Regions from separate parts of the Planococcus sp. VCh962 genome, predicted to be linked through region 1. Evidence: a T-box and tRNA genes for the amino acid it is inferred to sense, from the RefSeq annotation. Region 1 holds a T-box; the other holds one or more tRNA genes.
The links. The T-box of region 1 lies ahead of metG (methionine--tRNA ligase). A T-box ahead of a tRNA ligase gene usually reads a tRNA of that ligase, here a tRNA-Met.
Positions count from the first base shown of each region.

Region 2: it has a tRNA-Met gene. The T-box ahead of metG (methionine--tRNA ligase) is inferred to sense a tRNA for this amino acid. The anticodon was not compared.

Region 1 is NZ_JBYLHS010000001.1:916,212-931,428, forward strand. It holds gene metG (methionine--tRNA ligase) at 366-2,006, opposite strand; T-box leader at 2,058-2,320, opposite strand; gene AC3AQ9_RS04630 (S-layer homology domain-containing protein) at 2,997-4,064, shown strand; gene AC3AQ9_RS04635 (DUF3221 domain-containing protein) at 4,239-5,498, opposite strand; gene AC3AQ9_RS04640 (DUF2087 domain-containing protein) at 5,566-5,859, opposite strand; gene AC3AQ9_RS04645 (hypothetical protein) at 6,098-6,511, opposite strand; gene AC3AQ9_RS04650 (hypothetical protein) at 6,628-7,002, opposite strand; gene AC3AQ9_RS04655 (hypothetical protein) at 7,478-7,729, shown strand; gene AC3AQ9_RS04660 (dihydrofolate reductase family protein) at 7,780-8,322, opposite strand; gene AC3AQ9_RS04665 (glycosyltransferase family 2 protein) at 8,469-9,644, opposite strand; gene AC3AQ9_RS04670 (phytoene desaturase family protein) at 9,681-11,198, opposite strand; gene AC3AQ9_RS04675 (phytoene desaturase family protein) at 11,352-12,851, opposite strand; gene AC3AQ9_RS04680 (alpha/beta hydrolase) at 13,119-14,027, shown strand; gene AC3AQ9_RS04685 (alpha/beta fold hydrolase) at 14,225-15,208, opposite strand.
Region 2 is NZ_JBYLHS010000013.1:3,333-19,915, forward strand. It holds gene folP (dihydropteroate synthase) at 1-399, opposite strand, end outside; gene cysK (cysteine synthase A) at 557-1,498, opposite strand; gene AC3AQ9_RS19475 (peptidyl-prolyl cis-trans isomerase) at 1,630-2,358, opposite strand; gene hslO (Hsp33 family molecular chaperone HslO) at 2,558-3,439, opposite strand; gene AC3AQ9_RS19485 (type III pantothenate kinase) at 3,457-4,224, opposite strand; gene ftsH (ATP-dependent zinc metalloprotease FtsH) at 4,403-6,412, opposite strand; gene hpt (hypoxanthine phosphoribosyltransferase) at 6,533-7,084, opposite strand; gene tilS (tRNA lysidine(34) synthetase TilS) at 7,116-8,507, opposite strand; tRNA gene AC3AQ9_RS19505 (tRNA-Met) at 8,626-8,699, shown strand; gene AC3AQ9_RS19510 (DinB family protein) at 8,728-9,216, opposite strand; gene AC3AQ9_RS19515 (S1 domain-containing RNA-binding protein) at 9,328-9,759, opposite strand; gene AC3AQ9_RS19520 (FtsB family cell division protein) at 9,874-10,296, opposite strand; gene AC3AQ9_RS19525 (carbamoyl phosphate synthase small subunit) at 10,596-11,666, shown strand; gene carB (carbamoyl-phosphate synthase (glutamine-hydrolyzing) large subunit) at 11,659-14,754, shown strand; gene argF (ornithine carbamoyltransferase) at 14,751-15,701, shown strand; gene AC3AQ9_RS19540 (RNA-binding S4 domain-containing protein) at 15,766-16,056, opposite strand; gene yabN (bifunctional methyltransferase/pyrophosphohydrolase YabN) at 16,060-16,583, opposite strand, start outside.

The sequences.
Region 1 (15,217 bases):
AATTTTCAATCAATCGAACCATTGGGAATTATCATACAATAAGATTAATTTAAAAGTCAACTAATTTTTGATTTTTTTTACTTTTACCTTAATTTTAAAACATTGCTTGAAAGAATTTACATTACTATTTTTCATTGCTCAATTTCCATTCTACTCCAGCCCTATCCTTGAATGGACCCGATCATTTTCCTTCTGGCACTGGAAGATTATTCGTTGTTCCGAATTCAAGCTCTGCAAGGGCTTTCCCCTCTCATGCGGTCGAGCCAGTATATTTAAGTTGCTAGTATCACCTAGGTTGCAGCTGCTTTTTTCTTCATTAGTGTTCTTCGACTTTTATTCGTTTGCAGCATTAAGTGAAATACCTCTTAACTTGATTTGGAGTGACGAATTAGCTTGTCTAGCTCTTCTTCAATTCTTTTCACATCATATCTTTCAAACAAGGGCTTGATATTCGATATTTCTTCTGCTTCGCAAGTTGTATACTCCCAAGTCAACTTCTCGATTTCTAATATTCCTTTTACTTTTTCAGTTGAAAACGGCAAAAACGGGTTCAATAATTGAATGACATTGGTGATAATCAGCACGCAATTGGCAATCGTTTGGTCGCAAGAAGCTCGATTTTGCTTTAATTCCTTCCAAGGTTCTTTTTCATCAAAGTATTTATTGGCATATCGGATAAAGGAGAAAACTTCTTCAATTCCTTGTTTAAAATGAGCATCCTCTATTTTTTGGCCCACGCTCTCATATAGCCCTTCAATTCTACGTTTTAAATCCGGTTCTATTTCCGCTTTCGGGATCCTTCCTTCATAGCTTTTTTCAATAAATTTGAGGGTGCGGTTGATAAAATTCCCATATGCACCTAACAGTTCACTGTTATGGCTATAAATGAATTCCCTCCAGGAAAAATCCGTATCCCGGTTTTCCGGTGCATTGATCGACAGGAAATAACGGATCGAATCCGGATCATACCTCTCCAGAATATCCGGGACCCAAACCGCCCAGTTTTTACTCGTCGATATTTTTCGCTTTTCAAGCGTTAAGTATTCATTGGACACAATGTGAGTCGGCAGCCCTTCAACCCCGATCCCTTTTAAAATAGCTGGCCAGATAATGGAATGAAAAGGGATGTTGTCTTTGCCGTGTACGTAGTAAGCAATAGTTTCTTCCTGCCAATACTCCTGATCATCCTGCTGTTTTTCTTCTGCCCATTGCCGGCTGGCTGAATAATAACCCGAAACAGCTTCTATCCAGACATAGACCTTTTTATCCTCATAGCCTTTTACCGGCAAGGGCACGCCATTCGGCAAATCCCTTGATACGGCCCGGTCCAGCAGCCCTTCTTTCAAATAACGTTCGGATAAATGGATTGCATTTTCGCGCCAGGCATTCTTCTTTTTTGCTTCTCTGACGTAAGCCGCAAGTTCTTCCTGAAAAGCACTTAACGCGAAATAGAAGTGTTCCGTCTTTTTCACGGTCGGGACATTCCCGCAGATTTTACATTTCGGCTCCAATAAATCCAACGGATCCAAAATCGTGGAACAGTTGTCACATTGGTCTCCACGGGAAGTGTGTGAACAGACTGGGCAAATTCCTTCTACATATCGATCTGGAAGAAATTGCTGGTCGTATTCACAATACATCTGATCAATTTCCTTTTTATAGATATGGCCATTATCCATCAAAGTTAAAAATATTTTTTGGACCGTTTGATGATGAAAAAAACCATCTGTCCTTGTGTAGATATCATAGGTGAATCCGAGCCGGGAAAAATCATTTGAAAATTCTTGGTGATAATGGTCTGCTACCTCTTTTATGGTCTTTCCTTCTTGATTGGCCCGAATGGCAATCGGCGTCCCGTTGCAGTCGCTGCCTGAGACATATAAAACGTTCTCGCCTTTTAACCGGTAATACCTTGCCAGTATATCCCCTGGCAGCAATGCTGCGATATGTCCCAAATGCAATGACCCATTTGCATACGGCCATGCTCCACCAATAAGTACGCTCATACTTTCCACTCCTTTATAAAAATATAAAAAACCCCGTCTTTATCCGTAATCGATAAAGACGAGGTTTACTCGTGGTTCCACTTTAATTCACCGCTAATTTACATTAACAGCCTCAACAAGTACAAAGCCGCTGCTTTTATACTGTGGTTTTGATAACAAGTACCAACTCTTGTCGCATTCTACTGATTCCAGAATGGAACGTTCAAAACGAAGCTCCGAGACCATTTTTCGATTGGGCATTTTTGCTTCTTTTCAACTACCGAAGCTCTCTTGGAAAAACGCATTCAATCTACTTTTCTCTTCAACGCTTAATTATTTGTTTTGAATAGTATATCTCGTGCTCCAATCTTTTACAATAACTAGAAATTTTTTAAAAAGGTCGCTTGTACTGCAGAGTCATATGGCGGCTCTTTTTACTTATCCTAGTGGATATATCAAATCTCTTAAAAGAAAACTTCCTTGCAGCTAGAATAGTCGGCACGATTACTGGGGATGGAATCGCTGGAAGTGTTGCAGGTTTAGGCTTCGAAGTTGTCACTTTAATTACCAGATTCATCTTTTTTGTATAGGCAATTCCTGCTCCAAACCGATCCTACTCCTCTCAACAATAGCCCCAGTGCATCAACAATATAGGCTGTCCTAACTGGAATTTTCTGCTGAATAGAGTTGAAATTCGAATAAAAAGCACGGATAGAGCCATTGAGCTCGAAATAGGGTCTATTCAGGTTCTAGTCACCTGTATATTTCCGTTCATGCTGCGGCATGACCCCGGCGCAATTCTAAGGCAGTTTTTAAAGAATCCTCCATTGAAATCAGTCCTCCAATAATAGCTAAGAATTATTCAATATAATATTAAATTTCCATTATAATACCATATAATTTATTCTAAATTTTTAAATTAATTACAATTGTTACATTAATGTGTTTCTTTGTAATATAATTGGGTATATCAGGAAAGAGTTTAATTATCTTATTTGGAGGAGTGGTGTATTGAAAAAGTTGATGATGGGAATTGTACTGGTATTGTTTGCAGGGGGGTTAGGTTCTCCCGCAATTGCTGCAACAGATTTAACTGAGAGGCACGGTTTTTACGATGAAATTACATATTTGATGGACCAAGATATTTTAACCGGATACCCGGATGACACAGTCCGTCCTGAGAAGATCGTGACACGCGGAGAAGCGGCAATCATGATTGGGCGCATGCAGAATCTGGACGGTACGCAGCGAGATTCCACATTTTCAGATGTGACGAAGGGCCAGAAAGCGAGCGGATACATTGTTGAAGCTCAGAAAGCCGGTTTTATAAACGGTTATCCAGACGGCACATTCCGCCCATATGATCCGATTACGCGTGGTGATATGGCCATCATTTTATCACGGGTATTCCCGACACCGTTTTCAGTGACGGCGGACTTTACGGATGTGTCGCCAAACATGAAAGCGTACGAAGCGATTTCAGAAATTTTGTCAATCAACATTACGATTGGCTATGCGAACAATACATTCCTGCCAAATAACCATGTGACGCGGGGGCAATTCGCTGCTTTCCTGGCCCGCGGACTAGAACCGGAGTTCAAGAATGACGCGCGAATTCCCAATTCGTATATGAAAGACAAGACAAAGACTTATACGTATAATACAGCAACTCACGGAATCGAAACGCATACTTTCAAATATTCTAACAGTGCTGCTTCTGAACCGATTGGCTATAGCTGGGCACGCCATATACCGAAAATAAATGAAACTTATCTGTACGGTGAAGTGGAGACCAGAAAAAATTTAATTCTTGCGCATCCGGTAGCTGACGTTTTCGATCCACCGATTATCGCCTATCCGATTAAAGTCGGTACAACTTATAGTATAGATAATGTCTTTGAAGAGTCGCATAAAATCACAGCTGTCGGCGTAACAGTGAAAACGCCTTACCGCACATTCACCAATGCAGTCGAGGTAACGGTGGAATTCGGTTATAAAGAATATTTTGTTGAAGGGTTCGGAAAGATCAAAACCGTGAATAAATACGGAACGATTTTCGAATTAATTAACGTGGATTGAAAAAGGGAGAGAAGATGCGCTTTAATCAGCCCCTTCTCTCCTTTTTCAATTATCATTTGTTTTGAACTAGCGATTACTATGCTGTATTCCTCATTCCTATTTATTAGAAGAATCAATCCAAGAGAAATTTCAAATCAATTAAAAAGATCCATGATGGATAGGAGGCGTATTATGCTAGTTTTTATCTGCTATCGTTTTTTTAGTTTCCTGATCCCCTGATTTGATTACGACAGTCCAATTATCTTCTTCGGCATTGAAAGTGACGGACCGGATGGCCGGAACGCCAAACTCTATCGGCTCAATGCCTTCCAGTGCCCGTTTCACCACTTCTGCTTCCGACAAATCGGCTGATTCCGGCTGATACGTCGGAAGTACTTCAACTAACACGGCCCGTCCTTGTCCCGGATAGGATTCTAGAATCGGTCCGGCTGCCTCAATTTTGACTCGCTGGCCAATTTCCAGCAGCTCTCTAGCAGCATTGAAATTGAAATGTATGGCTGAATAAAATTCTTCCTGTCCTCCATTCTCACTGAAGTCTTTCGAAGCTGCTTCCACCGCGAGGAAACGGTCCTCTTCTAAGCTGATAATGTAATTTCCTTCATTCGAAGGCTCTGTTGTTATGGCAGGCTCAGGATACTTAACAGTTGTCTCCCCTGGTTCCGGCACCATCACACCTTCCTGTTCGATGATGATTTCCCGGTCCGGAAATGCATTTTTCAGTTCCTCAACCTGACTTTCTGTCAGAAAGTTATGCCCAATTTCGATAGCCCCCGTTATTGTATCCGCAGAGATAGAATAAGAGATGGAGTCGGGATTCGGATGGGCCGCTGCCATTGGTTTCACTTTCTTTCCTGCCTGATACATAAGATCATTCAGTTCAGCCCGAGTATGGGCACTTTTATAAATGTAGATCGGTTCTGCCAGAACTTCACCGGCATCGACTTGCTTCTGCAAGATTGCCGCAAGTTCTTGGACTCGTTCATCGGGATTCTTGATGCCCAGCCAGATGCCGGCTTGATCTGCGCCAGACGTCTGGTTTTCAAGAAATATGATGCCGGCTTTCTCAAGTTCCGCTTGTCCGCCATACACTTCCTCAACCGTTTTAAATACCGCTTCCGCCTCAATTTGCTGAACCGCCATGTCTTCCGCAAGTTTTTCCGTGGGTTCTCCAAAATATCCTTCTTTAAACTCTTTCGATTCCTTCACAGCTCCAGCCGATTCGTTCCGCTTTACCGGTTCTGCGGTCTGTTTAAGTGTTACGAGAATTTCACGGCCGCTCACCTTCTTTACATCTCCTTCTCCGCTCGCAACTGATTTATCCTGTTCACTTGCCGCGGCCTCCTCAATTGGATCTTTAGCAGCTTGCGGTTCTTTGTCTGTTCCGCATGCAGCTAATAAAAGCAGCATACCGGGCAATACGAAAATCTTTTTCATCCTTGTGGCCTCCTATTTTATTTCTTTCCCAGCCAATGTGATGGCCGTTTATTGCCCAAATGCCCCTTTATTCTTTTATCCAATACGAAGAGCCGTCTTTGCTGCGCTCAAAAAAACCGAACTCAATCAAATAACGGCGAATAGATACATAATCATGGTAGATTTTCTTGAGAATATCGTTCACTTCCGCTTCTGAATACATTCGATTTTGTTCAAATCGTGTCACGATATACTCTAAAATCACTATCTTCTTTTTTTCCTTGCTAGGAAATACTTCAATCAAATTATTAAAATTACCTTTAAAGTAATTAGCCAATATTTTATCTCTTTCTTCAATTGGAATTTCATATTTCTCATTCATTCACTTCCCCCTCCGTAATAGGCCATGTGTTCGTAAATGATTCCATTGATTTTCCTGGTTGCTTTTCCAGCACCCTTTCCTGCCTTCTATATAATATAAAATTAAATTTCAATCCAATTAAAATGAAGGTTGGGAATATAGCTTATTTCCAAATCACTTATTTTCATTTCACTTCAAACCGCTAAATATTCCTCTTGCTGAAAAGAATATAAATCTGATTTAGGCATTTAAATTGAAACTAGTCTTTAAGAAGATTTTGAAGGAAAGAAGAATTGGCATCATTTAAATCTCCCCGGCTCCCTTGGTTTCCCTCTTCCTGTGACAGTATAGAATACTGGCCTGCTTCGTTTAACAAAATATCGTATCTGACTAATCTTTCAGGCTCGCCATTGTATATATTGTGAAAGAAAGTAATGGCCATCTTCTTGCTTGTTACTGGCCCACTACTGTCCGTCCAATCTACTGCTTCTACTAAACCATAAAGTCCTTTTAATTCTTCCTCGTTGCTTATGACATGTTCAGCGATCTCCTGCCCATTTTCATCAAAAGTTTGTATTATTGCTCTTTCAAGATTTCCAAAGCTGGGACTGGAACCACAACCACTGATAAATAAAAGCAGAAAAAGAATTAAGGTTTTTTTCAAGATTTTCACAGTACGTATCCTCCTTTGTACAAGCAACAAACTGAACGAGCTCTTTTCGTCTCCAAATTTAACTTCACTGCATAGATGCTACATTCAAGTTTCCATTGAAGGAGGATAATCTCTCCTTACTTTTCCAAAAGAATTATCCTCTTTGCAACTTCACCAGCAGTCTCCGGTCCTTCTTCAAACTTCCATACGGCTACCTTATCGCCTTTTTTAAATGCCCCTTCAAACCTGGTGGCATTAGACGCAAAAGAAGCCATACTTGATTCATAAGTTTGAACGTCAATTTTTAGCGCTTCTTGCTTTGTGATCCCTTCAACCACAACAATTATTTGTTTCTCTTCTAATACTTCGACAACATGCCCCACAACCACCGGTTCTTCTTCCACTATCTCGGTGGCTGGATATCGTGAGCCGGTAGATGCAGTTGATTCATTGGAACAGGAAGCCATGAATATAATTGAAGCGAAAAACAGTGAGTATTTCTGAAACTTCATCTTTGCTCCTCCTTCAATTTGTTTTTCTAAATAGTATACGATTATTATCAGCAATCGATTCATTTTCCAATAAATAATTGGAAAGTAACTTAACGGCATTTTTGTTATCTCACTTACATATGTAAAGCGGACTGAACTTATTGCTTATCTTTTTTACATAAAATCATAATGAGCAGGCTTGCTGCTAAACGAATGATTGTTCATTCTCCCTTTCGGTTCAAGGTAAACAAAACGGAAGAACCTTTCACTGATCCGCTGCCATCGCTAATGAACATCACTTCCGGAAAATCCGAATAGAATATGAATGCTAGCCGCCTCTCAAAGTCAAAAAGAATTTCTTCAATTACTCGAATCATGAATCTTCTTAACTAAATATACGTATTAAAGGAGAAGAATACCAGTTCCTTTCAATGATTCTCTATTTTCTCCACCGACCAAATTAAATTGCATTCTAACAAGAAGAGGGGTTAGGAAAATGACTCAAAAGAAGAAGGGGATTTTGCAGAAGTTTAAAGTTGATTTGGCAAAACCAATCATATCGAAAAAAGCAGACCCTTTTATTATCATTTTTTATTCATTCTTTGGAGCATTCATCGGGATGGCTTTTCCCGAACAGACACCATTATGGAAGATATTACTAATCCTTCTACCAGTCATCGTTATTTCCATCGCCATCCTCAGTTTGCTTGGAGCTACATGGCGAAAGAAGAACGGCGTAAAGGAGTAAGAAAAATAAAAAGAAGAAGCCCGAGTCTTGCAACTTCTTCTCTTTTGTATTCATCGGAGCACTTTATACCAAATTTCCACTTGCTGATTGGTTTCAATGGAATGAAGTTTCTCCAAAACGATTTCGAGATCATCCAAATGCTCAAACAGCCGCAGCCCTTTTCCGAGAATGACCGGGGCGATTGCAATCTGCAATTCCTCAACTAAGCCAGCTTTGAGCGCTTGCCGGAAAACATCCACCCCGAAAACCAGGACGTCTTTTTCCTGTGCTGCCTCCTTTGCTTGCTGGATGGCGTTTTCAACGCCATCGGTGACAAAAGTGAACGTCAACTGTTCATTTTCTTTCGGATGCCTAGCCGGCGGATGATGGGTCACCACGAAAATCGGCACTTGAAACTCGTAGTCGGCGGCATAAGAATCCGCTTCTGCCAAATCAAAAGTACGGCGCCCCAAGACAACTGCTCCGGTCCTTGCCATGACGGCATTGATTTCCTCGTTCGGCTCAAAACTGGCATAAAGCTTGTTCATCCCCCCGTCCCGGTCATTGACAAATCCATCTAGTGACACAACCATCCCAAAACAGACTTTTGCCACATTGCTCCCTCCCTTTTCTCCATTGATTTATCGAATGACTTTTCCAGAATTCTTGTTTTATGAAATAAAAGCAGCCCATAGAACAGATCCGGGCTGCAAGTTAATATTCGAGCTCTATGCTACATTTCAATAACGAATCCGTTTACTCAAACATCTATCTTCCGCCCTTTCCAAGTTACCGTATGCAGGACATTCACCCGAAACAAGGAGTACAGATAAATGCCAGTGAAGAATAAAAACAGAACGGGATAGAACAAGAAAATAGAGCGTGGGAAGTCCCCGCATCTGCGCGCGAACAACCCGGTTTGAAACGCATAAATTGTATATAAAAGACCGCTGATCAAGATTGCAGAAGCGTCTGCTGATGCAATGGCGGAGAACAAGGCAATCGCACTGGTGAAACTGCCGGCAATCCAAATGATGGTCATCCCCATAACAAGCGGATGGGTGGATTTTGAACCGATGGCGAAACTTTTGCACCAGCCTTCGATCAGGCTTTTGAGACCTTCCGGATACATCCTGGACGAGAGGATCCCTTTGCCGCCGAGGCAGTGGACGGGAAGGTTTTTTTCGAGAAACGCCTCACCCAGCGCCAAGTCATCCATAAGGGCGCCTTCGATTTTTTTATGGCCGCCTGTTAAAAAATAATCTTCTTTATTGCATAATATGCACGGACCGAACGAACCGGCCGTCTTAAACCGGTCTCCCCAAACGGTAAAACCATTCATCCCGACAACCACGATTATGTTGAATACGGCAGAGAGGTTTTCATACAGCCGGTGGACAGTATGGAACGGCTGCAAAGCCAGAATGCCCTTTGCATCTTTTTCTTTATAGGAAAGAAGTAATTTCCGGATGCCGTCAGCGTCCGTGAAATGGGTATCCGCATCCAAGAATAAGAGCCACTCCCCATTTGCCTGATTTGCACCGTACCAGCAGGCCGCCGACTTCCCTGCCCCCTGCCGTTCCTCCTTCTTCTGGAGAACCGTTGCGCCTAAAGCTTCCGCGACTTCAGCCGTATTATCCGATGAATCATCATCCACAACCAATATTTCAAAAGATCGGTGATTTTGGCTATTTAAAGATTCCAATAACGGCGTAATCCGGTTGCTTTCATTTCTGGCAGGAATAACGATGGACAGGAACGGCAATTCATCTGGCTGTTCACGCCTATCCGGCCTTGATGAGGAACGGTTAAGCGGCTCAGGCCGCGCTATTGACTGGTCACTTCGTTTAGGCGTTGGCAATGACTTGAACATCATAAAGCCAACACCAACTGCGACAAAGCCGATTGCAAGATTGATAATGTTTGAAGTTTCCAACTGAACACCTCCTTAGCCGAATTTGGTTTTCGCCTTTTAACTGTGAGCAATGGCACCTAGATCGTCATCGATCAATTCCTGCGCGGCAATCTTCGCGGATAACAGGACGATCGGAACCCCTGCTCCCGGATGCGTACTGCTTCCGGTAAAATACAAATTCGAACAATGCGTGGCCTTGCTTTGCGGCCGCAGGTGATTGCTTTGGGACAAGGTCGGCTGCAGACCAAAAGCGGCACCTTTATAGGCATTGAATTTCGTCTCGAAATCCAGTGGCGTTATGCACGTTTCCGCAACAATTTCATCCTCGACGTGCTCAAATCCCGGAATTTTTTTCAACGCGCCTAAAATGTACCCTCGATAATACGCGACGGTTTCGTCGTTCCAATCGTAAAGGGATGCCGCAAGGTTTGAGACCGGCATCAAGATATACAAGCCGTCTTTTCCAGCAGGTGCCAGGGTTGGATCCATTTTCGAAGCGATATAAACATAGAAAGAGGCATCCGTCAGTTTTTCCCCTGAGAAAATATCTTTCAAATTTTTGTCCAGTTTTTCATTGAAAATGAAATTATGAACATGTTCGACTTCCGTGTATTTTCTATCCATGCCCAAATACAATAAAAAACACGAACAAGTGTATTTCATATTGTCGATTTTTTTATCGGTGAACTTTCCTTTGGCCGCCGGTTCTTTGATCAGCGTTTTCATGGCGTATGGGAAGTCTGCGTTGCACATCACAAAGTCAGCAGAAATCTTCTTTCCTTCCACAAGGATGCCGGTGGCTTTTTTATTGTCAATGCAGATTTCCTGCACAGCCTGATTATAAAAGATTTCGCCTCCCAGTTCTTTGAAGAGTTTTTCCATCGAGGACGCCATCGTATACATGCCGCCTTTGATAAACCAGACGCCATATAAAAACTGGAGCATCGGGATCATGGTATAAAACGATGGACTTTTATATGGGGAAATGCCTATGTAAAGCGTTTGAAAACTGATAATCTGCTTTAATCGTTCGTTCTTGATGTAGCGGCCGATAAATTGATCGGCTGTGTCCAGCACCCGTATTTTCGAACTCCGCTTCGTTATGGCTTGGTTATAAAAGTCGCGGTGTCTGCGGAATGGCCTCTGCAAAATATCGTACCGTGCATACGCAAAAAGTTTATGCGCTTCTTGTAAATACTGAAGGAATCCGCCTGTATCCGATGGACTGATCGAATCAAGAGTTTTTGTCAGCCGTGGAAGGTCAGAGGACATATCAATAGGCTCAGTAGGCCTATCACTGAAATAAGCTCTGTACATCGGATCCAATTTTTCCATCGGGATATAATCATCGGGGTTGCGTCCGCACAGTTCAAATAGTTCCTGATAAACTTCCGGCATCATGACAATACTCGGTCCCAAATCGAATTTATAGCCATCCATTTCAATGCGGTTCATTTTTCCGCCGGGAGTAGATTCTTTTTCGTATAAAGCTACCTGGTATCCGGCATTCTGAAGTCTGATGGCGCTTGCCAGTCCCGCCACTCCTGCACCGATGACAATTACCTTCTTTTTCACGCTTCATCCCTCCTTTCAATGGATATGATGGTGTTGATGCGACCTCAATTAGAGCGCAAGGCAATGATGAGCGGCAACTTGAATAAAACCGCGAATGCAAGCATTGCCCAGCTTGCCGTATAAAGACTTCATGCTTTGCACGGAATTCGATCATCATTTGCCTTGGCGCATATCACGTTCAACAATCTTTCTTCCGACCTGCTGGCCACTCAAGGTGACCATCGGCATGCCGCCGCCCGGGTTCACAGTTCCGCCGACAAAATACAGATTGTCGTAGCGGTCGCTTTGTTTCGTGTGCTTGAATCCTTTGTTTACGCTGCGGTCCGACAGCGTTCCGTAAATCGCTCCGCGGTCGGAGCCGTAAACCTTTTGGATATCCTCAGGCGTCCAGATATCCTGCGTCACGATGTTTTCCCGCAAGCCGTCCAGGCCCATTCGTTCCAATTTGATCAAAACTTTCTCTGCAAAGCGCTCATACTCCTGCTGGGTGAAAGGTTTATCCTGGATATACGGAATGTGCGGAAGCACTTTTATATTTTCATGTCCGGGCGGCGCCTGGGATGGATCAGTTTTATTCACATTCACCAAATAAATGACGGGATCATCCGGCAGCTTGTGTTCATGGAAGATGGTATGCATCTGTTTCTTCATATCTTCCGCAAAAAAGAAATTATGATGGCGGAGCTGTGGGTAGCTTTTTTTGATGCCCAGATGCATCACGAGCCCGGAACTGGCTGGTTCAAATTTCTTCTTCAGCTTTTTAACGTAATGTTTCTTTTCATCCAGCAGTTGCTCATAAAACGGAATAACTTCCATATTGGAGATGTAATAATCCGCCGCCACTTTTGCCCCGTCTTCCAACAGGGCGCCGGTGATCTTGCCTTTCTCTTTGTACAGGTGGGCGACCCCCACCCCCGTATAAATATTGACGCCAATTTCTTCAGCCAGCTGCACCAACGCGTCCGCAAGCCGGTTCATCCCGCCGGGCACGTACCAGACGCCTTGGTCATGCTGCATGTAGATCATCATATTCAGAACGGCTGGCGCATCGTAAGGGGAAGAGCCGACATATTTAGTGAAATAGGAAAGCATATCCTTCAATTGCTTATTGCTGATCCGTTTGTCAATGGCACTATGTACGGTCGAAAAAAGATCGAAACCTTTGAGGGATTCAAACGCTCCGTGGTACTTCCCAAGCTCTTTCGCGCTGTCCAGCCCCTGATTGAAGTAGCCTTTTTCGGTCATATCGTACAGCTTATTGGAGTATTGCAGGAGATTTGCATACTCACGCATATCCCGTTTGTTCAATGACGGATTCTTCTCTTCCATTTCTTTCAAGTCCTCATATAAGTCAATAACGTTTCCATTCGGAAAAAAAGAACGCCATTGATGATCCAGCCGGACAATCGGCACGTAGTCTTCCATCCGTTTTCCGCTGTCCGCAAATAATTTCGCGAAAATTTTCGGCATCGTCAGGATGGACGGCCCAAGGTCAAAGCCGAAACCATCTTGTTCAAGCCGGTTCAGTTTTCCACCGATGTGGTTATTTTTTTCAAATAACGAAACTTTATAGCCGCGCTGTGCAAGGGAAATGGCGGCGGAGATGCCGCCAAGCCCTCCCCCGATAATTAAAATTTTTTTATTTTCAGTCAATGGAACCAGCACCTTCCCGAAGTTTAAATACAATTTTAAGCTGCAGCATCGATTTTCATCTTTTCCTCTAATACCCTCATCATCCCGCTTCAACACCTGCATGGAAATTCTTCGTGCCAATAAAACAAACACATTACCGGCTTCGGCAACTGTAGGCTGTCTCAAATAAAGAATGCAGCAGCAGAACTCTTATGACAGCTGAGAGTTGCGGCAATTGACTAATAACCGCTCCTATGGATAAAATGGTTGAAAAAAAGGGAGGTCCTTATGTTAACTACTATTGGCGCAAAGATGCTGCGGCTCCTTCCTGATCCGTCATATAAAAATCCTACGATTTCTCCGCAACCGGTTAAAATGAAAAAAGATTTCCTGGTGGATACAAAGGTTCAGCCCACTTACCTGTCTTTCTATTATCCTTTAGGTGCCGTACAGGAAAAACTTCCTGTTTACATCAATTTCCACGGCGGAGCATTCATTATGAATGACAAAGAGCTGGATGATCCATACTGCCGCTTCCTGGCGAACCAGACAGGCTGCGTAATCCTTAATATTGGTATTGCAAAAGCTCCGGAGTACCCGTTTCCGAAACCGATTGAACAGAGTTATGAGATTCTTCAATGGTTGAAGAACAGAGGTGACGAGTTGAATATCGACCCGAACCAGATCCTGGTGGGAGGGCAAAGTTCAGGTGCAAATATCGCAGCAGCCCTCTGTCTTTATCTTGAAGAACGTTCAGACGTGCAGCCTCTTCTTCAAGTATTGTCTTGCCCGATGCTGGATTTCGTCACGCCGCACGCGGCTAAACCCGAACCGAAATGGCTGCGTGCCCGGTACCCTCAAGTCGCTAATTTTTTGAATAAATGTTATTTGCCGGATCCAGCACAAGCTTCCCATCCGCTGGCCTCGCCTGTCTGTGCTGATATCGGAAATGGCTTAGCCCCTGCCCTTATTCTCATTGCCGAGCATGACGCATTCAGGCCGGAAGCCGAAATCTATGCCGGGAAATTAAAAGCTGCCGGGATACAAGTCCATGATGAGATTTTCGAAGGCGTCTCTCATGCATTTACACATTTAGGACCAAAATCTGAGGCTGTGAAAGCTTGGAAGCTGGTAGCGGAAAAAATCAAGGAAGCGATTGCTTCATATCAGGATCAAAACAAAAATACACTTCGTTAATTATCAGTCGGCTTTCCATATTGACGAGTCAATTACTGCTGCTTCTCTCATTTGTTAAATTAAAAAATAGCCGTTCTCAGAATCATTGATTCTTTTGAGGACGGCTATTTCATAGAAGAAAATAGAGAAAAGATGTGCTTTCTACAATCATTTTTCTTTCAATTCCATCATGACTCGATGGTCCAAGGCAGTTTACATTATTCATTTATATGTGTTTCCATGAATTCATTAACATATTTGCTCATTTCCTTATATTGCGTCCAATGCATGTAATGCCCTCCTTCTAAAGTGACAAGCTTGTTTGATGATCCGTGACTTAACTGAGCTTGATAATAAATCTCCTTTGATTTTCCATCTTCATCGATTACTTTATTTTCTTCCGGGGTAAAAATCATGACAGGTAAATCAGACGGGAACTTCATATCAATCATTTTATCAACATTCTGCTGAATTTCATTTGTTTCGTTGATTACATTTTCATTGTAGCCGTTCCAAGCAAATAATTTTTTTAGCATTTTTAACTTTTCTTCCGAATAAGCAGTTTCTTTAGCTTCAGGAAGAAAAATATCCGGATTCAAAGAAGATACCATTCTTGTAATTCCAGTTGGTACTGCAAAACCTATCAATTTGGGAAGTGTAGGGGCAGAATCACCACGATAATCAAATTGCTTAGGCAATGTTGGATCGATTCCTATAACCGCTTCAATCTCTTCTGGATATTTATTGGCGTAATACATGCTGTAAATCCCGGAAATGGAATGCGGCATAAGTATATACGGACCTTCTATATTTGCTTTTTGTAATGCTATTCTTATTTCTTCCACTATATTTTCCACTGTTCGTTCCTTTTCAGTCATATCACTCCAGCCATAGCCAAATAACTCTACCACTACCACCTTATTCTTCTTCGACATTTCGTTTATTAGAGGTTCAAAATCCAATACCGGTGCCGCAGTTCCTAATCCACTTAATAAAACGATCGTATTGTCCCCTTTGCCCTTTGTATAGATATGCATCTTGTTGCCATCTACTTCAACTAATTGACCGATTGCCGGATACTTTTTTTGTTCATATGCAGTCGAAACATTACTGGTAAGGGCCCAAAGAACAAAGACTGCTGCCATAGCTAAAAGAACATTCCTTAAAACTTTCCAAGATCTGCTTATCTTTTCAGTTTTCATCGTTTTCCC
Region 2 (16,583 bases), on a different contig from region 1:
TAAGATAATAGGAACATTCCATTTCGCTGCAACTTCAGCAATTTCAGGCTCGTATTTCGCCCCCCAAATATCATTGATGATATGGGCACCAGCTTCCACTGCCGCTTCAGCAACAGCTGCTTTGTACGTATCAATTGAAATTAAAGCATCTACTTCTTTCACTAATGCCTTTATCACGGGAACAATCCGAGAAATTTCTTCTTGGTCAGAAATTAATGTATAACCCGGCCGGGTCGATTCACCGCCTACATCGATGATATCCGCACCATCCGCAACCATTTGCTTGGCATGAGCTACTGCCCGCTCGACAGTTGTATAGCTTCCTCCATCCGAGAAAGAATCTGGCGTGACATTCAAAATGCCCATTATCCATGTTTTTCCATTAAGATCGATTTTCATTATGTACACCATCCATTCTTTAATTCTGCCTGCTTCAAAACTATTTCCCGGGAAATAGTACAGATCTATAACTAGACTGCCTTTATCTTAACGCGTATTGATGGATTATCGCCACAATAAAAGAGCATGCCTTAAGCATGCTCTTTAAAAATACCATTTAGTTGTTTTCTTCAAACTGATAGAGCGGCGTGCTTAGGTAGCGTTCTCCGTTCGAAGGAATGATCGCCAATACTTTTTTGCCTTTCCCAAGACGTTTTGCTACTTGTAATGCAGCATAGATAGCTGCTCCTGATGAAATGCCGCCTAAAATACCTTCTTCACGCGCTGCTTGGCGGGCCGTTTCGAAAGATTGCTCATTTGTTACTTGAATGATTTCATTGTAAATTTCTGTATTCAAGATTTCAGGAACAAAGCCAGCACCAATCCCTTGAATTTTATGAGGGCCAGGCTTCCCTCCAGAAAGCACCGGAGAATCCGTTGGTTCAACAGCGACAATATGGATATCCGGATATTTTTCTTTCAACACTTGTCCGGCTCCTGTAATCGTGCCTCCTGTACCAATTCCAGAAATAAAAGCATCCAGCTGGTCTCCCATCGCTTCTACGATTTCAGGACCTGTAGTCAAACGATGCACTTCTGGGTTTGCTTCATTTTTAAACTGCTGAGGCATGAACCAACCATTTTCAGCAGCCAGTTTCTCAGCGGTTTTAATGGCACCGTTTGGTCCGTTCATTCCGTCCGGTCCTGGAGTCAGCACCAGCTCGGCTCCGTAAGCGCGAAGCAAGTTGCGGCGTTCCGTGCTCATCGTCTCCGGCATGACCAGGACTGATTTATAACCTTTTGCAGCAGCAATCATGGCAAGCCCGATTCCCGTATTTCCGCTAGTAGGTTCGATAATCGTGTCGCCTTCTTTTAAATCTCCCGCTTTTTCAGCAGCTTCTACCATCGCTAAGGCAATACGGTCCTTTACACTGCTTCCAGGATTAAAGTATTCCAATTTCAAATAAACTTCAGCGTCTTCGGCCCCCGTCATACGGTTTAACTTTACGATAGGTGTTTGTCCTATCAAATCAATTACGGAATTTCCAATACGCGCCATTTCTCAACACTCCTAATCCCTAGTAATTTTATCTGTATTATGCTCTCCTCATGGTATCAATGTTCTTTAAACCTTGTCAAATTGTACGAATTATTTAAAAAAGACATTTCCAAAGGAAATGTCTTTTGCTTTTATTCACCATAAAACCATTTTGCATCGAATTCTTTCCAGAAGGCTTCTGGGGTTACAGACTGCGGCAATTGCTCAAGTGCGAGTTCTCGGCTGATATGATTCTTTACTTCTTTGAAAGAAAATTTTTGCCCTTCCGCTTTTTCCGTAACTGAAATGATGGCTTTACGTCCGTCCTTCAATGTAAGAGGACCAGACCAATCGTTTACGCCAACAGAAGCTACTGCTTCAGTGATGGCTGGATCTATAGAGGATTGACCAGCAGAAACATAACCGATATCGCCGCCTAAACTGCCGGAAGCTGTATCAAGAGAGCGTTCGCGTGCGAGCGCTTCAAATGAAGAACCGTTTTCTAACTCTGCGATCGCTTCTTGCGCCTCTTTGTCTGAATCCACTATAATCATGCGTGTTTGATAAGCATCTTTGATGTCATAAAGCGACTGGTTTTGTTTATAAAATTCTTCGATTTTGCTTTCTTCAATGACAATGTCTTTAGTAAGAACTTTTTCCAAAATCAGCTGAGCTTTTACCTTATCCTTCATCCGCTCAGAATCATCTGCATACAAAGCCGTTTCGGTACCGTCCTGCGCCGAGCGAAGCATAGCCAGCTCCAGATCTATTTCTTCTTCACTTACTTTTATATTGTATTCTTTTGCCGCAGTTTCCATTACTTCTTGGTTAACCAATTCAAGCAGCATATCGCGGCCATGTTGTTCTTCCATAGCTGCCATCCACTCTCCCCGAGTGATGGCCTTGCCACTGACGGAAGCGACTTCTTCGCTGCCGCCTGGGCTATTTGGAATCAGCCATGCAATGAACCAAAGAACATTTCCAATCAGTAAAAGGAAGATTAGGAATAACAGTGGACCTGACTTGAGTTTTCTTTTAGGCCGCCCCACATGTGCCGGTGGTGGAGTGGGACGCCGGCGATTATTGTTGGAGCTCATCGATGAACGATTTTAACTCCTCTTTAGAATAACGATAGGTTTCCAAACAGAAATGGCATTGCGCTTCCGCCATTCCATCCTCTTTGATCATTTCTTGAATTTCCTGTTGGCCTAATCCAAGAATTCCATTGGCAAACCGTTCTTTCGAGCAATTGCATTCAAACTTCACCGGCATTGTATCCAAAATCTTAACATTTCCTTTCCCAAGCACTTCCTCCAAAATTTCTTCAGGTGACAAGCCGCGCTGAATCATTTTTGAAACCGGTTCGATATTGGAAAGGCGTTCTTCAATTTTCGAAATGGTTTCGTCATCCGTATCGGGCATTAATTGAACAATAAAACCGCCAGCGGCCAGAATGGAATTGTCCGTGTCTACTAATACACCGAGCCCTACCGAAGAAGGCACTTGTTCAGAAATAGCCAGATAATACGTAAAATCTTCAGCAATTTCTCCTGAGACTATAGGCGTTTGGCCAGTAAAATTATCGCGGAGCCCTAAATCTTTAACGACCGAGAACATCCCTTCAGTTCCCACTGCACGGCGTACATCCAACTTGCCTTTTTCATTTAAATCAAAATGGACCTGCGGATTCGTGACGTATCCCCGTACTCCGCCTCTGGCATTGCTGTCCACCAATATAGCGCCTATAGGTCCGCCACCATCTACTTTGATGGTCACTTTATTGTCTCCTTTTAACATGGCGCCCATCATAACGCCGCCGGTCATAGTTCTCCCCAATGCTGCCGAAGCAGTCGGCCATGTCATATGGCGCGTCTGTGCTTCCGATACAGTCTGAGTCGTATCTACCGCAAAAGCGCGGACGCTGCCGTTAAAGCCTAGTCCTCGCACTAAATAATCTCCCACTTCCATCTTTCCTTTCTTTACGCTTGGTTGCGTTTATAAATTAAATAAAGCCCTTTTAACGTTAAAAATGGATCTACTTTATCGATCACCGATGATTCATTCGCAATCAGCGAAGCCATTCCACCTGTTGCAATGACAGTCGGTTTTTGCCTGCTTTGTGCTTTCATGCGCGACACAATGCCTTCAGCCTGCCCTACATAGCCATAGACAATCCCTGACTGCATAGCAGATACGGTATTTTTTCCAACAACGTTGGCAGGACGGGCAATTTCAATTCGCGGCAGTTTGGAAGCCTTTGTATATAGGGCTTCTGTTGAAATATTGATTCCAGGAGCAATGGCCCCTCCCATGTATTGCCGATGTTCATCAATATAACAATAGGTAGTAGCTGTTCCAAAGTCCACGATAATCAGTGGTGCTCCGTATTCATGGATGGCAGCAACTGCATTGACAATACGGTCTGCTCCTACTTCGCGAGGATTTTCATATTTAATGTTCAACCCAGTTTTAATCCCTGGCCCTACAATCAATGGTTTTACTTGTAAGTATTTTTGGCACATCCGTTCTAACGCAAACATGATGGGCGGAACAACAGATGACATGATAATGCCGTCAATCGAAGCGAAGGTTAATTCGGCATCATTTAAAAGTGCTTTGACCTGCATACCAAATTCATCTTCGGTTTTATGACGATCTGTTTCCAGCCGCCAATGATATAAAAGTTGATCTTGGCCGTAAACACCCAAAACAATATTGGTGTTTCCAACGTCCATTACTAAAATCATGATAGGCCCCTCACTTATTCAGGTTTTTCCAAAATATCATACCATATATCCAAAGAAATAAGAAAAACGGAATGCCCACTTTTAGCTTATGCACTTCGAGAGTCAGGCAAAATAGGCGGGATAATAAAAAAAGTTGCCCATTCCCCAAAGGAAACGGACAACCAAGCTTTTAAATTATTTATTTATGTTCCTCTTGGATCGGGCCTGAAGCACGTCCAGAAGTGGTGCCTTCTTTCGGCAAATCACCTGCTGAAGGATCGTTTGGTGCACCTGTCACATCTGGTGTGACGTCTTTCTTCAAATCAACGCCTTCTTTTTCGAAATCGCCATTTAATGCCTCATATGAACGCTCAGGAAGTGTACCATGCTCTTTCAAGTGAAGAATTTGGCCAGCATCCAATGTTTCAACTTCAAGCAATGTAGTTGCGATCAAATTAAGAAGATCTTTGTTTTTAGTCAAAATTTCTTTTGTACGGATATACTGCTCTTTGATAATGCGTTGAATTTCTTGGTCGATTTCAAACGCAATAGCATCTGAGTAGTTTTGTTCCGAATTGAAGTCGCGGCCCAGGAAGACGTTTCCGCCTTGTGCCTGACCAAACTGAATCGGTCCAATCTTATCACTCATGCCGTATTCTGTAACCATGCTGCGGGCAATTGCTGTTGCACGCTGGAAGTCATTATGGGCACCAGTTGATACTTCGCCGAAAATGATATCTTCCGATACGCGTCCGCCAAGCAAGCCTGAGATTTTATCCAGCAATTCTGGCTTCGTCATAAAGTAACGGTCTTCTTTCGGAAGCATTACCGCATAACCGCCAGCTTGTCCACGCGGAACAATTGTTACTTTATGCACAGTTTCCGCATCATCCAGCATCAAACCGACAACGGTATGACCCGCTTCGTGGAATGCCACGATATTGCGTTCTTTTTTCGAGATGACACGATTCTTTTTCGCAGGACCTGCAATTACCCGGTCTGTTGCTTCATCGATATCGGCCATGTCGATTTTGAGTTTACTGCGACGAGCTGCAACCAGTGCTGCTTCGTTTAATAAGTTTTCCAAATCTGCACCTGAGAATCCAGGTGTGCGCTGAGCAATTGCTTTCATGTCCACTGTTGGATCAAGCGGTTTGTTGCGCGCATGCACTTTTAATACTTCTTCGCGTCCTTTGACATCCGGGCGGCCAACTGTAATCTGACGGTCAAAACGGCCAGGACGTAGAAGGGCAGGATCCAGAATATCCGGACGGTTTGTTGCTGCGATGATGATGACGCCTTCGTTAGCACCGAAACCATCCATTTCAACTAGCAATTGGTTCAATGTCTGTTCACGCTCATCGTGACCGCCGCCAAGTCCAGCTCCACGCTGACGTCCAACTGCATCAATTTCATCGATGAAAATGATACAAGGAGAATTTTTCTTAGCATTTTCGAAAAGGTCACGAACTCGGGAAGCCCCGACTCCGACAAACATCTCAACGAAGTCCGAACCACTGATCGAGAAGAACGGAACGCCTGCTTCACCGGCAACTGCGCGCGCCAGCAAAGTTTTACCAGTACCCGGAGGCCCAACAAGCAAAATACCTTTTGGAATGCGTGCACCGATATCTGCAAATCTGCGCGGGTCTTTTAAGAAATCAACAACTTCCACAAGTTCTTGTTTCTCTTCGTCTGCTCCAGCAACGTCGTTGAAGCGGACTTTGTGTTTTTGATCGTCATACAGCTTCGCTTTACTTTTCCCGAAGTTCATCACCCGGCCGCCACCGCCGCCTTGTGATTGGTTAAGTAAGAAGAAGAAGAGAATGAAGATAATGATGAATGGAATGATCCCCGTGAAGAAAGAAACCCAGCCGCTTGTTTGCGGAGCTTTCAAGTAATCCACGTTGACATCTTGGTTTGTCGCAACTTCATCAATCCGTGTAATCAACGCTTCATTTTCCATTGGAATATTTGTAACAAATGACTCGCCTTCATCATAGCCTGAGAGCTTGCCTGTCACTTCATAAACATTGGCATCTGGCTGGATGGTTACATCAGTAACGGTCCCATCTTCCAATGCCCCCAAAAATTCGTCATATCCTATATTTTCAGTCGGTTGGGCGCTGTTATTGAACGTTCCCAAAATCCCGATAATCACAAGGAAAATCAGTAAATAAAATATGGTGTATCGAAATATTCGATTCATTCCAAGCCTCCTCACAAAGTTTCCCAAAACTATACTAAATACTAACATAGGAACATTTCAGCATACAACGAAAAGGTCTCAGCTTCCCTACTGAATTAACGGTTTGTGAACTTCTGTTGACTATTCTTGATCCTCGCTATACACCGACGGTTTCAAAATTCCAATATAAGGCAAGTTACGGTATTTTTCTGCATAATCCAAGCCATATCCGACAACAAATGCATCCGGAACTTCAAATCCAATATAATCCGCTTTCAAATCCACTTTCCGGCCAGAGGGCTTGTCTAAAAGTGTAACGATTTTAATTGAATTTGCTTTACGGTATTTAAACAGATCCACTAAATAACTAAGTGTCAATCCACTGTCAATAATATCTTCGATAATAAGAAGATCGCGGCCTTCCACGCTTGCATTCAAGTCTTTGATAATTTTTACTTCTCCTGAAGAAACTGTCGCATTGCCATAGCTTGAAACATCCATAAAGTCCATTTCAACATAGCTATCCATGCGCTTCATCAAATCTCCCATAAATGGCATAGCGCCTTTTAATACCCCAATTGCCAACGGGTATTTGTCCTGATAATCACGGGTCAGTATTGCTCCTAGTTCCCGCGCTTTCTCTTGCAGGCGTTCTTCTGAGATTAATATTTCTTCAATGTCTTTCTGTAGCATGGTGGACCTCCTATAATCCTCTTTTTGCGATCTAAACTTTCTGTTCTATCAATACCCAATTATCTTCATCGCGCTTCACACGGCTGAAGAAATTTGACGGACGCAAACCAGGAAGAAACAAAACTTCATCGTTCTCTGTTGCAATGACCGGCCAATCCCTCCTTAAAGGGACAGGTACTTTTTCATCAATCATCAAACGCGCCACTTTTTTTGAACGTTCCATACCCGCAAGCTGGATGCGATCACCCGGCTTGCGGTTTCTTACCAGCATCTTTATCTTTTCAGGTGCAGAAAAATACCAAAATGTACCGCTTTCTTCGAGTTTGGCTTGAGATAAAGGGACTGCTTTGTATCGAAAACCGTTCATTTCCATTGACCATTCATCTGAAACGATCGAAACTTTTTTTACAGCGGCTTCACCAATCGGGTTCCTGCTAAAAAGAACAGAATCGTATTGGCGAACCATCATACAATTTTGCGGCAAATGTAAAAAAACAGTACCGGCTGAACATTGCATCACTTCTTGCACTTGTTCGACCAACTGCCTTGTGATTTCCACTTGCCCTTTATTATATAGATAGTTTAATAGTATTAGAACCATTCTTTTTTGTAAAGCAAGTGCTTCTCGGCTGAAACTTTTAGCTGATAAACGGATGCCGTTTTCCTCAAAATGGGCGACCTGTTTCAATTTTTCTTCGGCCAATTCCAATAAAAATTGCTGATCTTGCTGCATTGTTTCAGCTAATTCGGTAAACTGCTCTGAAATCGTGTTATTTTCCATTTTCAATAATGGCACGATGGTGTGGCGAATCCGGTTTCTTGTATAAACTTTTTCTGCATTACTGGAATCTTCTCTATGCACAATCCGGTTTTCCTTGGCGTATTGCTCAATTTCTTCGCGTGTAACCGCAAGCAACGGACGAATCAATTCACCATTTCCGAACGGACGGCGTACCGGGATACCGAAACTTCCGAACTGCAGTGTCCCTCTTATACCGGACATTAAAATGGTCTCCAGTTGGTCATCTGCATGATGGGCCGTAGCAAATTTGCCAGCTTCAGTCCGCAACAGCATTTCCTCAAAAAAAGCATATCGCTGTTCCCGGCATACTTGTTGCTTATTGCCGCCCTTTGCTTTTAAGATTTCCGGGATGGGTATATCCTGGCTATAGCATGGAATTTGCCATTGCCGGCAAATTTCTTCTGTAAATAAACGGTCTTGGCGTGATTCTTCCCCACGCAGCATGTGGTTGACATGGACCCCATGCACTGAAATGCCTAAATGAGTTTCATTGGTTTTGAGGAAATGCAGCAAAACCAGCGAATCGACTCCTCCAGAACATCCAATAAGCACCCGGTCCCCTGCTACAAGCAAACGATGCTTTTTGATATGCTCCATCATTTTCTTGTAAAACGTCTTCATTTGCACACCTCGTTCAGCTCTTCTTGCACTTATTATATGCTTTATTGAAAATTATTTTCAAATTATAATTGACACTTTATCGGTTCAATAGTATGATTTAAAATGTTCGTTTGAACAGGGCGGCGTAGCTCAGCTGGCTAGAGCGTACGGTTCATACCCGTAAGGTCGGGGGTTCGATCCCCTCTGCCGCCATTCTCAATAGTGATTAAAAGCAGCATCCTTATTTAAGGATGCTGCTTTTTTTATGCAAAAATCCATCGATTTGCCTGCGGTGATGAGCATCGTGTTCTAGCATTCCTTCAAAATAAGAAGCCGCCTTTTTCTCCTGGCCACCGACTGAGAAAGTGGCATTCCACTGCACTTCATCCATTTCTTCAATTGCCTGTCTTAAAAGAGCCCGTTCTCTTTGTGCATGCGCCAATACTTCAGGAAATGTCATTTGAGCTACCGGTTCCACTGCTGCCGCATTGAATGCGTCCACATCAGAAAAAGAATCGACCTTAGCACCTTCCGCCATTTGCGGCAACCGCTTTTCACGAATGAAACGATCCCATTCCCCGAGATGCATGATGATTTGGGCAATCGACCATTTCCCTTCTGATATCGGAGTATGCGCTTCTGCATCGCTTTTTACTGCCGTGTTCAAAGAAGCTAAATAAATTTCATAGTCCTTATACGCTCTTAATACCTGTTCTTTTTTAATGGTCATCACTTCCTTAACATTTTTATAAAAAAAACGCTTCCCAAGTGAGAAGCGTTCTAATTTAAATTGTTAAGCTGTGCTGAAGCATTTTCCTATGCTATTAAAACAGCTAGCAAGTTATCCTCTTCTTGCGCCGCGGCCACCGCGCTTCGATTCTGTTGCACGTTTCAATGAAGTAATGTTTTCTTCACTTTCCTTCAGGAATTTCGCCATTTTCGTTTCAAAATTTTCTTTAGGCGCGCGTTCAAATGAACGGTTATTGCTTGGGCGTGGACGCTGCGGACGATCTGGACGCTGGGGTGCGCCTTCCGGCTGAGGTTTCGCTTTACGGATGGAAAGGCCGATTTTACCGTCAGCTTCTACATTCATCACTTTCACTTCAACCATTTCGCCTACTTTAAGATGATCGTTAATGTCTTTGACATAGTTGTCGGCGACTTCACTAATATGCACGAGGCCAGTTGCACCAGTTGGAAGCTGAACAAACGCTCCGAAATTTGTAATACCTGTAACTTTACCTTCTAACTTGCTGCCTACTTCAATCGACATAAAAAAAATGCTCCTCCTTAAAAATTAAGATGACTCCAATTTGGGCCATGTGCTTATAATAGCGGGACTCTTCCCACTTTTTATTATAACCATCAAAAAAAGAGTGTCAACTGACTACTCTTTTTCCTCACTGTTTTCTTCATTTTTTTCATTATCTTCCGGAACTGTGAAAATAATCTCGCCTTCTTCAGACAAGAAGTATTCTTTGCGTGCCAGTTTCCCAATATATTCATCGTCATTCAACAACAGAATTTGCTCTTGCAGCTGCGCTTGTTCTTTTTCCACTGTCTGAAGTTCAGCCAATGCTTCTTCGCGCCTTTGTTCTTTTTCTGAAATGCTTTGTGTTTGTGCATAAATGGTGGTGCCAATCCAGATGCTCGCCATGACCACAAGAAGTCCAAAGACAGCCAGCCTTCTGAACAAACGAACCTTGTGTGCCTGGTGGCGCTTTTCTTGCAGTTCCACCGAGCGGACATAGTCATTGCGAATTGAAGTGACTTCGCTATTGTCCACCTGTTTTTCTCTCTTCGAATTCATGACCTGTTTCCCCCCTTTGGCATACTTTGTTGTCATTATACATGAAAACTTGCTGGTAAGAAAACCCTAAATCCAATAAGAATCGCCGCAATTTACATTCTTTTGGCTTCTTGCCGTTTAAAACTGTTTAGCTGCAGTTACCAAAATTAATAAAAATACTATTGACTTAATTTTTATGCAGTTTATAATATGAGTTACTATTTAAAAAATCTACATTTCATTAGTTTTATTCAAACTTTTTATTTTGACTCATTAATAAATATACATTAAGAACGCATAAATGAATGGAGTGTGAAATTATGGCAGGATTGTTGTCACTTTCGAGTGGAGAATCATTTAAAGGGAAATGGCACGGTGGCATAACTGGCGTTCAAGGCGAAATTGTATTTTTCACCGGAATGACTGGCTATGAAGAAGTACTGACAGATCCTTCTTACAAAGGGCAGATTATTGTATTCTCGTACCCATTGATTGGCCAATATGGCATTCATTCAGATCATATTCAGTCAGAAAAAATCCAAGCGGCCGGCATTGTAGTGGCGGAATTATACGATGGGCCTGTCGAAAAAGATGCGATGACCTTGGCGGATTTTGCGAAAGATAACGGAATCCCTATTTTAAGTGGTGTCGATACACGGTCCGTCATCCAGACAGTTCGCGAATTCGGGACGATGCAGTCTTTTATCGGCCCCAGTCTTTCTTCCCCTGCTTTCTGGAACCCGGTGAAAACCAATTTCTTCTCTACTGAAATACCGGAGAAAGAAATATCGGTATTAGGCGAGGGTGACATCCATATCGGCTTGATTGATTTTCACTATAAATCTTCTATTTTGGCCGAGCTGCTGAAACGGAATTGCAAAGTGAGCATTATTCCGCATACGGCATCGACCGAAAAATTGGATGCTCTTCAACTAGATGGCTTGCTGTTCTCGAACGGACCTGGTGATCCTGCAGCACTTTCACTTCAGTTTCCTACATACCGCGATTGGGCAGAACGGTACCCGACATTCGGCATTTGCCTTGGCCACCAAGTACTGGCTTCCGCTTTTGGGGCGAAGACGACAAAACTTGCTTACGGACACCGAGGCGCCAATCATCCAGTCGTCAATTTGAAAACAAAAAAGGTCACCATGAGTTCGCAGAACCACAGTTATGTGGTAGAAGATACGAGCATTGAAGAAACGCCGCTCTCCATTCTTTATAAAAATGTCAATGATGGCAGCATTGAAGGGCTCGTGCATCCCTCACTTCCCATCATGACAGTCCAGTTTCATCCAGAGGCAGCTCCAGGGCCTGCCGAGCACTTAGAATTGTTCAATCAGTTTCTCTTAACAACCCAACAGAAAAAGAAGGTGAAAATTCATGCCTAAAAAGCAGGACATAAAAAAAGTGCTGGTCATTGGCTCAGGCGCCATTGTTATCGGCCAAGCAGCTGAATTTGATTATTCCGGCACACAAGCTTGCCTTGCTTTAAAAGAAGAAGGCATCCACGTTGTTTTGGTCAATAACAATCCCGCTACGATCATGACGGATAAAACCGTTTCAGACAAAGTTTATTTTGAACCGCTCACTGTGGAAAGCGTTGCGGCCATTATTGAAAAAGAGCGCCCAGACGGTTTGCTGGCCACAGTCGGCGGCCAAACCGGCTTAAATTTGGCAATGGCCCTTTCTGATTCAGGAATTTTAGCGGAATACAAGGTATCGCTTCTTGGCACCAATATTAAATCGATCAAACAAGCAGAAGACCGCGAACAATTCCGGGCATTGATGAATGAACTTGGCGAGCCTGTTCCGGACAGCGATATTATCTATTCGACTGACAGTGCGTTGGCATTTGCCGCACACGCAGGGTATCCATTGATTGTCCGCCCCGCTTATACATTGGGAGGTTTCGGAGGCGGCATTGCCCAAGACGAAGCAACCTATTTGTCGCTTGTCACGCAAGGGCTCAGCGCTAGCCCGATTAACCAATGCCTGGTCGAAAAAAGCATTGCCGGTTATAAGGAAATTGAATATGAAGTGATGCGGGATGCGAACGGCACGTGCATCACTGTCTGCAATATGGAGAATATGGACCCGGTTGGTGTCCATACAGGCGACTCCATCGTAGTGGCTCCAAGCCAAACGATGAACGACAGAGAATACCATATGCTGCGCACCGCATCAATTAACATTATCGATGCGTTAGGGATTGTTGGAGCGTGTAATGTACAATTTGCTCTTCATCCGGAAACGTCAGCTTATTATTTGATTGAAGTAAACCCGCGGGTCAGCCGTTCTTCAGCGCTCGCTTCTAAAGCAACCGGATATCCGATTGCTAAAATCGCGGCAAAGCTGGCCATCGGCTATACGCTCGATGAATTGAAAAATCCCGTGACTGGCACCACCTTCGCAAGTTTCGAACCTGCTTTGGATTATGTTGTGGTCAAAATCCCGCGCTGGCCGTTTGACCAGTTCCACCAAGCGAACCGCAAGCTTGGAACGCAAATGAAAGCGACCGGAGAAGTGATGGCGATTGAACGCAGCATGGAAGCGGCTTTTCAAAAAGCCATCCGTTCCTTGGATATCCCGTTTGACGGATTCCGCTTGCCTGTTCTTTCCGACATGCCGCAAGCCCAATTGGAAAAACTGGCCATTGAAGCAGACGACCGCCGGCTGTTTGTGTTATTCGAATTATTGATCCGCAGCAAAAGCATTGAAGAGCTGCACAGTATGACCGCCATTGCTCCCTATTTCCTGTTCGTGCTGAAACGTATTGTGGATGAATGGCATAAACTGCGTTTATTGTCATGGAACGACCTGACCCATGAACGCTTGCTAATCGCCAAAACGCTTGGCTTTAGTGATCAGCAACTGGCTGATCTTTGGTCGATTCCAGTTTCTGAAGTATGGGGACAGCGGAAAAGCTGGGGCTTGCTTCCCGCTTATCGCGTGATTGATACCTGTGCAGCAGAATTCCGTTCACAAACGAATTATTTATATTCCACTTGGAAGGGATCTTCTGATGGACGCGCGCTCAATTCTAAAAAAGTGGCAGTAATCGGCTCCGGCCCTATCCGTATCGGCCAAGGGATTGAATTTGATTATTGCTGCGTCCATAGCGTGCTGGCATTGCAAAAGTTCGGCTATGAAGCGGTGATGATCAATAATAATCCTGAAACCGTCAGTACCGATTATGAAATTGCGGATGCCCTGTATTTCGAACCGTTGACAGCGGAAGATATTTTGAATGTGCTGGATTATGAAGGCATTACACAAGTGATCGTTCAATTCGGCGGCCAGACTTCGTTGAATGTGGCGGCCCAGCTGGAAGATGCAGGCATTACCATTCTTGGCTCAACGGTGGAATTGCTGGATCAAATGGAAGACCGAGACCGCTTTTATTCGTTTTTGGAGTCGGTCGGGCTTCCGACTATTCCAAGTTATACAGCAGCAAAATTGGAAGAAGTTCCGCATTATGCAGAGCTGCTGGGCTATCCTATACTCATTCGCCCTTCTTATGTAATTGGCGGCAAAGGGATGACGGTGCTGCATAATGAACAGGATTTGCAGCACTGGCTGGATCATACCAAAATGGCTTTCCCCGTGCTGGTAGATCATTTCGTTACCGGCAAAGAAGTGGAAGCAGATATTTTAACGGACGGTGAAAATGTCTGGGTGTCTGCTATTTTTGAACATATCGAAGGTACGGGCGTCCATTCAGGCGACAGCATTTCCATTACGCCTCCGGTCTCTTTGACGGCTGATGCACTGGAGAAACTGACTGACACCGCCAAGCATATCGCCCGCAATATGGATTACACCGGTTTATTTAATATCCAATTCGTTTATGAGCAAGATCAATTGTTTGTAATGGAGATTAATCCACGGGCATCCCGCACCGTGCCGATCAGTTCGAAAGCAACAGACGTCCCGCTTGTCCAGCTGGCTACCGCATTGATGCTCGGCGTACCATTCAATGAGCTGGGAATCAAAGAGCAGTATAATGGCCAGCCGGATTATACAGTCAAAGCGCCTGTGTTCTCTCATATCAAATTGCCTGGCTTATCACCTGTCCTGTCCCCTGAAATGATGTCGACTGGAGAAGTGATTGGCCAAAGCCCGGATTCCGCCATCGCCATGCAGAAAGCTTTGGACGGCGCATCCCAACAACTGGCCGCTTTGCACGGCGGAGGCACCATCTTTACAACAGAGCTTTCGCTGCCGCTGATTGACCAGGCATTTTGGAAACAGCATGGTTTCACGTTCTGCACGGAAGCCTCCCTGCCTTTTGAACAATGGTTAAAAACTGATCATAAAAAAGCTTATATCGATCTGACACCGGACCCGGATGCTATTCAAGCAGCACAAGCGGCTATCCACCGGCTTCATGTATGGACTCGCCACGAAACCATTGCCGCTTTTCAAGAACATGTCAAGGCCATTCATGGATCAACGAAAGGAGTGCTTGTTAAATGACAATAGCTTTACCATCAGCGCCGCAGCTTGTTCAAAAACATCTTTTATCTTTAAAAGATTACAGTCCCTCGGAAATTCTGGATCTGCTGTCTTTGGCGGCAGAGTTGAAAAAACCGGAAAATAAATACCTTCCTTTATTGGAAGGTAAAGTGCTTGGCATGATTTTTGAAAAATCTTCGACCCGCACACGCGTTTCTTTTGAAGCGGGCATGCTTCAGCTCGGCGGGCACGCGATGCATCTGAGCACACGTGATATTCAAATGGGCCGGGGGGAAAGCATCGCCGATACAGCAAAGGTTTTATCCGGTTATCTCGACGGCATCATGATCCGCACATTCCATCAAGCGACTGTCACAGAACTGGCGGACAATAGCAGCATTCCTGTCATTAATGGCCTGACCGATGATTTCCATCCTTGCCAAGTGCTTGCCGATTTACTTACAGTCCAGGAACATTTCGGAACAGTTGCCGGCAAAAAAATGGCCTATATCGGTGATGCCAATAATATGGCTAACTCGCTGATGATCGGAGCTGCCAAAGTGGGTATGGATATCTCCATTGCTGCTCCTGTCAAATATGCACCGAAAGCTGAAATGGTGGCACTGGCCCAGGAAATTGCCTACCATACCGGCGCCAACATTCACGTAACGACAGATCCTGTTGAAGCTGTAAAAGACTGTGACATCATCTACACGGATGTATGGGCCAGCATGGGGCAGGAAGCTGAAGCACTTGAACGCATGGAACATTTTAAAGGCTTCCAAGTGAACGATGCACTTGCAGCGCATGCGAACGAAAATTACATCTTTATGCATTGCTTGCCGGCACATCGAGAAGAAGAAGTGACAACCAGCATATTAGAAGGCCCTCATTCCGTAGTCTTCCAGGAAGCTGAAAACCGCTTGCATGCACAGAAAGCCTTGCTTGTTGCACTTATGGCTAATTAAATCCATACAGAAAAAGCTGTTCCGGAACATAGACTCCGGAACAGCTTTTTGTTTTTCTCAACGCTCACGCTTCGTCATCGATGAATTCAGGTTCCACTTTATCCAGCTTCTCTTCTTTCAAGATGGTATACATATTGGCGGTTTCTTCTTTTTTTGCATTTTCTTTTAATTGTTCTACCCGTACCGTTACCACTTTTTGGCCAAAACGAATCTGCAGTTCATCGTTTTCTTTTAAGACGGAACTGGCTTTTGCTTTGCCGCCATTCACGGTAATGCGGCCTTGGTCAGCTACTTCTTTTGCCAGCGTACGGCGTTTGATCAATCGTGATACTTTCAAAAATTTATCAAGTCGCATAAGTCAGTCTTCCTTTCTTGCCATTTCTTTGGCTTCATTCCAAAATTGGTCGAGCTGTTCAAGCGAATAATCACTGAAATTGCCGGTTCCTTCCTTCACGCGTTTTTCAACGTGTCGGAAGCGCTGCTGGAATTTGCGGTTGGCATGCACCATTGCTTGTTCCGGCGACAATTCATAGAACCGGGCAATATTCACTAAAGTGAACAGCAAATCGCCGAGTTCATCCAGCTGGCGGTCTGTAGAACCTTTCGCCAATTCCGCTTGAAACTCCTGCAACTCCTCTTGGAATTTCTCCCATGCCCCGTCTGCATCCGACCAGCTAAAACCGACCTTCGCAGCTTTTTTCTGGTAATTATAAGATGTAATCAACGAAGAACTGAAGCGTTCCTGCTCATCTAAGATTGACCCAGCTGCTGGTTTTTCCTGCGCTTTGATGGCTTGCCAGTTTGCCACCACTTCATCGGCATTATCCACTTCCACATCTCCGAATACATGCGGATGGCGGCGGATCATTTTTGAACTCACGG